Regions from separate parts of the Paenibacillus sp. FSL K6-1096 genome, predicted to be linked through region 3. Evidence: riboswitches for the same ligand, from Rfam matches in the RefSeq annotation. Region 3 holds a riboswitch; each other region holds the start of a gene.
What was found. A riboswitch is a leader RNA that binds a small molecule or an ion and turns the genes downstream of it on or off. The one in region 3 is predicted to bind cobalamin.
Positions count from the first base shown of each region.

Region 1 (3,273 bases), 1.5 Mb from region 3:
AGCTGCCTCCAATGTCGGTAACGGTTCTGGAAATCACTCCGAAGGCGTAAGGCACGCAGGATGACAACCACTTCAACCTGCAAGGGCTGCCGGGAGGAGTACAAAGTCACGGAAGCACAGATTGCCCGGATTCTGGCCTCCTCCATGTTCAATCCCGGCAATTCGGCTTCCGACGAGGTCTATGCCGAGCGGCTGGCGATCTGCGGGACCTGCCCGAAGCTGCAGGATGGCGTGACCTGCACGGCCTGCGGCTGTATCATCCCCGTAGTTGCCCGGCTGAAGGCCCGCAGCTGTCCGCTGCCGGGCGGCGGCAAGTGGCAGCCGGTGGCGGAATAACGGAGGCCGGGCGAAATAGATAGGCCGGAAGCCACTCTTGCCATAAGATAAGAGACGGATTGATCACCAAAAGCACCCCCAACCTGCACAATGCGGCGGTTGGGGGTGCTTTTTTTGCGTTGAGGAGGAGAGGGGGGAATGGGCTGGATGAGGAGGGAGGAGCACTAGTGCACCAGAATTCGGCATACGTACCCCTCAACTCTCATCCACCATATACTGACCTACCCAGCACAGGTTTTATCTCACGGCCTGCCTAACACATGCGCTACCCTTCCCCGCCATCCGTATAGAACAGCTCAAACACCAGATCCTCGTTGTAATTGCCGAAGCCTTTGCCGAACAGGGTAAGGCCGCCGATATGCACGGCGTCTTCTTCAACCGCGAGCCTGAAGGTCCATTGCTTGTTGCGGATGCCGACCTGGTCCAGCGTAACGTCCGAGAGCTTCTGTCCGTCCATGAACGTGCCGGCCGGCGTGATCCGCAGCTGCTTCAAAAGACCGTACTGGTTAGTAAGCGCCGGCCACCAGGCCGGGGTGTATTTGCCCGGACTGTCCCCGTAATCGCCGGGGCTTGTCCAGAAGCCGAGCGGCTGCCCGTTCAGGGTGAAGCTGATGTCGGAGGGCCAGTTGTTGTTGATCGAGGGCGCTTCCGAAGCAATCTCCATCGTGATGGCCAGCTCCTCCGGCTTCTGGCTGGACAGCAGGAAGTTCGGGATTTTGTACTCCACGAAGCCCTTGCCGAACCAGAGAATACCGGCATTCATCCGCTCCTGGTCCCAGAAATAACGGGGATCGTCGAAGTTGCCGATGACCCGCTCTGTCGTGGACAGTCCGCAGGTAGGCTCAATCTGGAAGTCGGAATAATGTCCGACCGGAATCTCTTTGCGGTGGGCTCTGCGCTGCTCGCGGGCCTGGCCGGGAAAAATAATCTCCGCCCGGTCGGCGGCGAGTGTGCAGATCTTCTGCAGGCCGCTTTTGCCGGGAGCCATATGGCTGCGGATCAGTCCGGCCGCTTCGAGCTTGCGCACATGCATCGTCATAATCGCGCTGCTGAGCTTCAGGGCTGCGGCCAGTTCCTTCACGTTCATCGGCTTATCGGACAACAGGCGCAGCATATGCAGGCGGACCGCACTGGATAAGGCTTCGTACACGGGCAGAGATTGTTCGGTTAAGTCTAGTTTCATAGGAGGCCTCCACGTTCAGCTTCAGGTTATATAGTTAATAATTATATTACTCATATGAACTTTCTACAAGCAAATCAGGACCGGAACCCGGCATTCCAATTTATATCACAGACAGGCTATATATGCTTCGCTATGATGTAGGGAGAATTAGCGCGAACAAGGTGCTCTAGCCGTAACCGGTAAGAGATAACAGGGAATCGGGTGCAACTCCCGAGCGGTCCCGCCACTGTAAGGAAGAGCTGAGCTTCATGAGGTCACTCGGGGAATCCCGGGGAAGACGAGGCCGTCAGCGCTTGTATTCCAAGCCAGGAGACCTACCTTGTATACGCACACCACGACTCTACGCGGATAGGAGCGGTGTACGGATAGGTTCAGAAGAAGAGGCGTTCTGCCCAGAAGAACCGGAGAAGTCTTGCTATTGAGCAAGAGCGGAATACGCAGAAGAGACGTTCAAGCCCGGGAGGGCAGAGCGGCGTTCTGCTTCCGTCCGGCTGAAGGCGGCACACGCTATCGGATTTGCCTGCGTACATGCACTCCCACTCTTATAGGGTGGGATTTTTTGTGGACTGAAATCTGATAAGAACCTGGAGGCTGACAAATGAAAAAACACAGAAATTGGAGCTTGGCGGCACTGGTGGCCGGATTCACCGTGTACTTTATGCTGAATGAGCCGGGGACTGCCCGGGCCATGCATATTATGGAAGGGTTCCTGCCGGTCGGCTGGGCCGTGTTCTGGTGGGCGGCGTTTATCCCGTTTTTTGTGCTCGGCATCATCAGGCTGCGGGCGATGACCCGCGAGAACCCGGAGCTGAAGCTGCTGCTGGGTCTGGCCGGAGCATTCACCTTCGTCCTCTCGGCACTCAAAATGCCCTCCGTCACCGGAAGCAGCTCCCATCCCACCGGCACCGGACTTGGCGCTGTGATGCTGGGGCCGCTGCCGATGGGCGTGCTCGGCTCGATTGTACTCCTGTTTCAGGCGCTGCTGCTGGCGCATGGCGGGATTACCACACTGGGAGCCAATGCGTTCTCGATGGCGGTGGCGGGTCCTTTTGCCGGATATGCCGTGTATAAGCTGATGATGAGGCTGCCCGACCGCGAGAAGCTGGCCTTGTTCTGTGCCGCAGCGGTGGCGGACCTGAGTACCTATGTGGTGACATCTTTTCAGCTTGCGGTGGCGTTTCCGGCGGCGGATGGCGGTGTGCTGGCGTCTTTTCTGAAATTCGGGGGAATCTTCGCCGTGACCCAGGTCCCGCTGGCGGTCAGCGAAGGGCTGCTGACGGTGCTGCTGTGGAACTGGCTGAAATCGTACAGCCCGAATGAGCTGTCGCTGCTGAAGCGCAAGGTGAACGGAGGTAGAGCCTAATGAGCAATAAATTGAAAAACGGGTTAATGCTGCTGGGCGTCGTCCTGCTAGTTGTTCTGCCGCTGCTGCTGGTCAATGGGGAGTTCGGCGGAGCCGACGATGCAGCCGAGGGCGTGATCACGGAGATGAATCCGGACTACAAGCCCTGGTTCAAGCCGCTGACGGAGCTGCCCGGGGAGACGGAGAGTATGCTGTTCGCGCTGCAGGCGGCGATTGGCGCCGGAGTCATCGGTTATACCGTGGGGCTGCTCAAGGGGAGACAGGGCGCGAAGAAGCAGATTGGCAGCAAGTGATCCGGCGGATTGATGCTCTCTCCTATAATAATGCGCTGAGGGCGTTGTCCCCCATGTGGAAAAGCGCGTTCGCAGCAGCCATGTTCCTGCTCGCTTAT
Region 1 covers NZ_CP150274.1:5,663,422-5,666,694, forward strand. Annotated here, with positions in the region: gene MHI24_RS25020 (alpha-N-arabinofuranosidase) at 1-50, shown strand, start outside; gene MHI24_RS25025 (DUF6171 family protein) at 61-336, shown strand; gene MHI24_RS25030 (helix-turn-helix domain-containing protein) at 602-1,519, opposite strand; cobalamin riboswitch at 1,662-1,856, shown strand; gene MHI24_RS25035 (energy-coupling factor ABC transporter permease) at 2,118-2,882, shown strand; gene MHI24_RS25040 (energy-coupling factor ABC transporter substrate-binding protein) at 2,882-3,175, shown strand; gene cbiQ (cobalt ECF transporter T component CbiQ) at 3,172-3,273, shown strand, end outside.
Region 1: another riboswitch for cobalamin. It lies ahead of MHI24_RS25035 (energy-coupling factor ABC transporter permease); the one in region 3 lies ahead of MHI24_RS18720 (anaerobic ribonucleoside triphosphate reductase).

Region 2 (3,273 bases), 600 kb from region 3:
CACTCCGCTGATGATGCCCAGTTCCTTCGCTTTGTTCACTGTTCCATAATACCATGCATCCGGCTTCACATCACTGAAAGCTTGAGCAGAAGTAGCCGCTGACGGCTCTTGTCCGGTCAGTCTCAGCAGCAGTGCTGCCAGCTCCGCCCGGGTAAGGTTCTGCTTCGGTGCAAACACCAGCTCTTTGCCGCTTACACCATTCATCAGCTTGCGGTCATACGCCTTGTATACGGACTCCAGCGCCCATGGCGAGATCGACTTCACATCGCTGAACTTCGGACGGTCAGCCTCCGCAGATGCCACCGTCACCGGCACGGTATGGCGCACAATCGCAGGAGTCTTGTCCTTCAGATACCCCGTAATGACCAGGGTATATTTATTCGCAGGCAGGCCTCCGGCAATGACCGCTACCCCCGCATCATTGGTTGCCACTGTCTTTCCGCCGATTGTTACCTGCACCCCTGCCGCTGGTGAGCTGACCGGATCAGAGGTGGAGGTGGCTTGATTCCAGACCCAGGTTTTTTGGGTGATTTTGAGCGTAAGCTCTTGTCCCGGCTGCGGCTGTGCAGGAGTAAGAATCACAGAGTCTACCACCTGCGTGTTATCCCCGCCGTAATAGACCACAACCCGGTCGTTCTCCTCCAGCGCAAAATCGCCCATGCCGACGCTCGGATAAATCCATTCCCCGCCGCGCGACACCACATACATCCAGCCATCGTATCCGCCATAGGTTCCCGCGTTCACGCCGCCGATGCCGGTCACATAATTACCTGCTTCATTAACCAGGGACACGCCCTTGGCCGCAGCCGTCTTCTCCAGTGCCTTCAGCACATTGCCGGCGTATACGCTGCCTTCCGCCAGGGTTGCATTAGGACCTTCTATTGTAACCGATACGGTAACCTGAGGATTCTTGACAGCTGCATTGCTCAGATCAAACAGCTTGCCTCCGGCACCAAACAGCTGGTACGCTGCCAGCGCCTCAAGCGCCTGCTCCGTAGACAGCGCATTGTAGCTGCCGCCTGCGGTGTGGGCGAACCCGCCGCCGGCTGCGCTGAAGCTCAGCAGCTTGCTGACCAGGTTGACCTGGCCTTTGGTGTACTCTGCTCCGGCCGGATCAATGCCGAAGGACGACAGGCCGATAATCGCCTGCGCGACACTCTCGCTGCTGTCGCCGTAGCCGCCGTTCTTGTCCTGTGCCTTCGCCAGCCACGCTGCCGCCCGCTGTCCGGCCGTATTCACAGCCGGCTCATTCTTGTGCGCGGCCAGTGCCGTCAGTACCATCGCGGTCATATCGGGATCACTTGCACCCGTGGTCAAGGTAAAGCCGCCGTCCGTGTTCTGCTTAGCCAGAATCTCAGCCAGCAGCTTGGCCGGTGTCCACTTCGCCGTTGCCGGGATGCTGTAGCTTCCCGAATCCAGCGCAAGCAGTGCATACACGGCATTGTTCAGCGTCTGCCCGGCGATTCCATCATGATTGTAGAGCTTCTCGATCAGATTGTAGCCGGCCACATTCGCCGGATCGCCGCCCAGCGCCTTCACAGCAAGCGTAATCCGCGCATAGTCCGTAGCTCGGCCAAAAACACCCTTCGCCGCAGCAACCTTGTCCTCAAGCGCCTTCAAATAGCTCGCCGGCACCTTGTAGCCTGCTTGCGCCAGCCCGATCGCCTGCCAGTCCGACTGGACTCCGTTCTTAAGTACAAGCTCCGCAGTGGCATAGACTGCACTGGTGACGCTGGCTGCCAGTCCGGCGGACTGTGCAGAAGCTGGTGCTGCGGCAGCATCCGTCTGGGCCGAAGCCGCTCCGGCCGGAGCCGCAGCCGTTCCCAGCAGCGTGAACAGCATAACGGCGGCCAGTACCAGCCGCATGAATCTGGAAGATTGATGATGGTTCTTCATAGCTAACCTCTTTCCTGAAATAGAATGGATGAAGCCTGCTTCCTCCGCAGATACAGCTGCGGCGGCAACGTAAAGACCGCCCTATGCAGGGCGGCCGGGGAAGAATACCATAGATGCGGCTGTAATGAGCAACTCTCTCATATGCAGCCTTTGTTAGGACCGGTATCTGCTTCTGCATTCTTACCCCCGAAGAATCGAAACATAGGCGAAACAGGCAGGTCTCCTGGCTGATGCTTCATCACTTCTCCCGCCTTCCCATCCGCTACGCAGACAGTGGCTTCCCGGGAGTCGCTGGCATTTACAGTGGCGGGACCGCGCCGGAATTACACCGGTCTTCCCTTTTAAGCAGATTGCGCACGTATCCGGCCCTTGCCGTCTTTTGCCGACAGCGGCCTGTTTCCTGGCAATCTGCACCTGTTCCAAAGCTCTTAAATTTTAATATTCTCAGACCATCATATCTACTATTCCCGTGTATGTCTATAGACAAGCTGCATCAATCGCGGACACTCCCCGCTGCTCTGACGGAACACTCCCATGCCTCATACGCCTGCGCCTCCTCCTGCATCACCGCCTGCACCACCGCCACCGCCATTGCCACCGCCATCGCCATCGCCATCGCCATCGCCATCGCCATCGCCATCGCCATCGCCATCGCCATCGCCTCAAGGATAACGTGCTGATTGTATTCTGTACAACAGAATGACTGTAAAAGCTGCCGATAGCGCATTCTGCTGTATTTCGTGCAATTGATTATAACGTACTCCCATCAAACGGGCTGAATTAGGAAAATCTGATGTACGAAGTACAGGCCTGTTGATTAGCCAAAAAAAGGTAGCAAAAAGGCCGCTCATTCGGTAAAGTGTTTGTACCCCTACAAACATCCGAAACGAGGCGACCTCATGAAAAAGTCTACTTCAATCTCGAACATTCTGCAATTAGTGATTCCTGAAGAGAAACTCTCACCGTTTCTTCAAGAACTTGAATATGTCGATACAGCAAGAAAGTTTACCGTCTATGACCTCTTTTTATTCTTGGCGGAGGCTTCGTTCCAGCAGTGGGAGGGATATCGGGATGGTGAAGTACGCATGGATTCCAGCGGCCTTAGACCCGTAGACCATTCAACGCTTTCCAAAAAAGCGAAAGATGTTCCCTTCGAGCTTTTTAAGCAATTGCTGAACCTCATGATTGATCTGTGTAATCGCTCGACCCGAAGACATTTAGGGATTCCCAAAGCCTTACTTCTCGTCGATTCCACCAAAATTACCGTCGGGAAAGAACGGCTTCCTTGGGCTCCGCTGAAAGGCGAACGCGCAGGAATCAAATTACACGTGTCGGTGGTGGCCGATGAAGGCCGGCTCTTTAAGGTGACCGAGACCA
Region 2 covers NZ_CP150274.1:4,803,560-4,806,832, reverse strand. Annotated here, with positions in the region: gene MHI24_RS21190 (S-layer homology domain-containing protein) at 1-1,896, opposite strand, end outside; cobalamin riboswitch at 2,092-2,271, opposite strand; gene MHI24_RS21185 (hypothetical protein) at 2,390-2,542, opposite strand; gene MHI24_RS21180 (IS4 family transposase) at 2,796-3,273, shown strand, end outside.
Region 2: another riboswitch for cobalamin. It lies ahead of MHI24_RS21190 (S-layer homology domain-containing protein); the one in region 3 lies ahead of MHI24_RS18720 (anaerobic ribonucleoside triphosphate reductase).

Region 3 (3,273 bases):
CAAGTACAGGGTATTCCCAGAAGCCCAGACGTCCCTTGGCAGGTATCGGATGAACTAGCGGAACCACCTCTTCCAGCTTCCAGGCAAACCGTCCTTCCGTATAATCACCGAACACATATTCATTCCCGCCCGGCCAGCCCTGCTGTACCTCATGAGATGTAACTTCTAGGCAATCGGCTATACGGCTGGTTGCAATAATGCTTCCCGTCGGCAGATCATCCGAAGTAAGACCGTGGCGGGCCAGCACCGACCGGTAGGGCTCAGTCAGGCATATCGCTCTATCCACCTGCATCCCGGCATGAATCGCCAGGGGTCCGCGGTACAGCGTCCACCAGGAACGGGTCTCGAATTGTTTCTCGCCCAGCGCAATCAGGGTTGCCCACGGCTGGCGGATGGTGAGACATTTCATGGATGAGTTTCCTCCTTTATTTTGAAATAGCTTCGATGATGGATTAATGGCAGGGGGATGATGGTACACTTAAGGCAACTGCCGGGAAGGAGTGTCCCTCATGAAGCTGCTGAACTCTCCCTGCGGCCAACAAATGGACAAACGTATCTTATTTCCGCGATTTCTGCCGAATGAATAGAAGCAGTTGGAAAAATAGCATCTATTCTTAACGGATACACTATAAATAGGGGAAAGGCGAAAAATTAAGTGTTGTTTGTCCAACTATCTCCCCAGCAGAGTCTAATCGTTCACTAGTAAGTGGAGAAAATCCAATCGTTATCCCCTCTTAGTCTCCTTACATAATAAACAAATGGCGCGGTCTCGGAAGTTCCGAATACCGCGCCACTATCGCCATTCATAATATGCTGGTGAAGGGAATTGAACCCCCGGCCTACGCATTACGAGTGCGTTGCTCTACCCCTGAGCTACACCAGCTTACAGACGCTGAGGTCTGCCAAACAAAAAATATTATAACTCTTCCAGCCAAAAACGCAACCCTTTTTGTGTAATGGGCCTGCCGGACGGGTCCTATTGCAGCCTGCGCTCCACGGATTCCAGCTTGCTGCGGCTGGTGGAGAGCTTGTCGCGGCGGTCATCGATCTTCAGCGAGGTGGAGACCCGCTGCGCGCCCGCAGTGAACGGCGACTCATGCAGCGCGGCTACCGCTGCGAGAATCCGGTCCACCGGTCCTTCTATAATCGTCCCCATCGAAGTCAGCTCATAGGTGATGCCCTCCATCGTCTGCAGCACGCGCTGCATATCAGCCACGTAGCTGCTGAGACTGGTACTGCCTGTGCCAATCGGAATCACGGTCACTTCGCCAATTGCCATTGTGCCATCCCTCCTGAATATCTTGTACCCGCCTTTGCCTGTTTTCCTTCCTAATTGTACCTCTTCGGCGGCCCTGCTACAAATCAACGGCTGCAATACTATCATTCTATTCATATATCCCCCCACCCGGTCACCAGGATTTGACGCACACTATTTATGAAGTCTTTGTGGCATATTTTCGGAGAATTTATGAATCATTTCAGAGGTTAGAGCAGGAAAGTTGTGGATTACCTGTGGACTAATCTGTGAGTAAAAGCGCGGAACCCGCTCCCCGTGCGGGATTACAAAAAATCATTTACAAACACAATATATTGCGGTAGCTTTAATAAATAACAACAAAATCTAGTATAAACAGGTGTTTCTCTCTCTTCACCGGGAGGAGACTTAATAGGGAAACGCGGTGCAAAACCGCTGCGGTCCCGCCACTGTAACCGGATGCTCCGGCAGTCAATTTCCGCTGGAGAACCATCCTCCGTCAAAGGTCACTGAGAGACGATTCTCCCTCTTGGGAAGACGACGGAGGAGATACCGGAAGCCAGGAGACCTGCCTGTTTGGATGGCACCGCTAGAATCCTGCGAGGAACAGGCAAGGTGTCCGTATGCGGCCTGCACAAGCAGAGTCAGCCTTCCGTGAATCCGGGCCAGAGGCTGCCGATACCTAAGGACGATAAGACGATCACATATTGTCTTCAGGTATCGGCTTCTGCGTTACGCATTCGGGCATGTTCCGCCATTCCGGCGGGATATGCTTTTTTACTGCTGTCCTGATCATTCTTCGATGACCATTCACGCTTACAATACCGAGAGGAGAGAGATATATAATGACGCTGCTGGAGAAACGTTATAACGAGGGACAAGCTGCACAAGAGGCTCTGTTGGAGGAAGTCATTCATCTGGGACGGGATATTATCGACAGCCGGGATCTGGATCTGCTGCGCGAGAACGCTAACCTGAACGGGGAGAGCTTCTCCGGGAAAATGAGCAAATTCGGGAGTGAATATTCCAAATGGTACGCCCGTAATTTCACCATGCCGCCGCAGCTTGTACAGGCTACCCTGGATAATGTCGTCTATGTACACGACCTGGATCAGTACACCATCGGAACCACGAACTGTATCTTCATTCCGTTTGAACGGCTTCTCCGCGAGGGCTTCAACACCGGCAACGGCAGCGTGCGTCCGCCCAACTCGATTATGACGGCGATGTCGCTGGTGGCGATTATTTTCCAGTCCCAGCAGAATGCCCAGTACGGCGGCGTATCCGCCAACAAGCTGGATTACGATCTGGCTCCTTATGTCACCAAGTCCTTCTCTAAGCTGTTCCGCAAAGGGCTGGAGTATTTCGAGGACAATGCAGACGCTTCTCAGCTTGGCGAGATTACAATGAGCCGCAGCGATCTGGCGGAGCAGTATCCGCGCGCGTTCAACTTCGCTATGAAGGAGACGGAAATCGAGACGCTCCAGGCTGCTGAGAGCATGGTACATAACCTGAATACGATGTCCAGCCGCTCGGGCGGGCAGATTCCTTTTACCAGCATCAACTACGGTACCTGCACCTCACCGGAAGGCCAGCTGGTGATAAGCTCGCTGCTGACGGCCACCATGAACGGACTGGGCAGCGGGGAGACGCCGGTGTTCCCGATTCAGATTTTTAAATGCAAGCAGGGGGTTAACCAGCAGCCTGGCGATCCCAACTATGAGCTGTTCCTGAAGGCGGCGGAGTGCTCGGCACGCAGATTGTATCCGAACTTCGCCAATCTGGATGCTCCGCTGAACAAGCAATATTATGACCCGGCCAACCCGGACACCGAATTTGCAACGATGGGCTGCCGGACCCGTGTACTCGGCGACCGCTTCGGACGCAACCACTGCTCGGGCAAAGGCAATCTGTCCTTCAATACGATCAACCTGGTGCGCCTTGGACTGACACACGGTACGGTAACCGGCCGCCGTCTCGCCGCTAACGAGCAAGGGTTCATCAAGGACCTGAATCAC
Region 3 covers NZ_CP150274.1:4,199,884-4,203,156, reverse strand. Annotated here, with positions in the region: gene MHI24_RS18735 (ASCH domain-containing protein) at 1-409, opposite strand, end outside; tRNA gene MHI24_RS18730 (tRNA-Thr) at 812-883, opposite strand; gene MHI24_RS18725 (MTH1187 family thiamine-binding protein) at 977-1,279, opposite strand; cobalamin riboswitch at 1,616-1,846, shown strand; gene MHI24_RS18720 (anaerobic ribonucleoside triphosphate reductase) at 2,101-3,273, shown strand, end outside.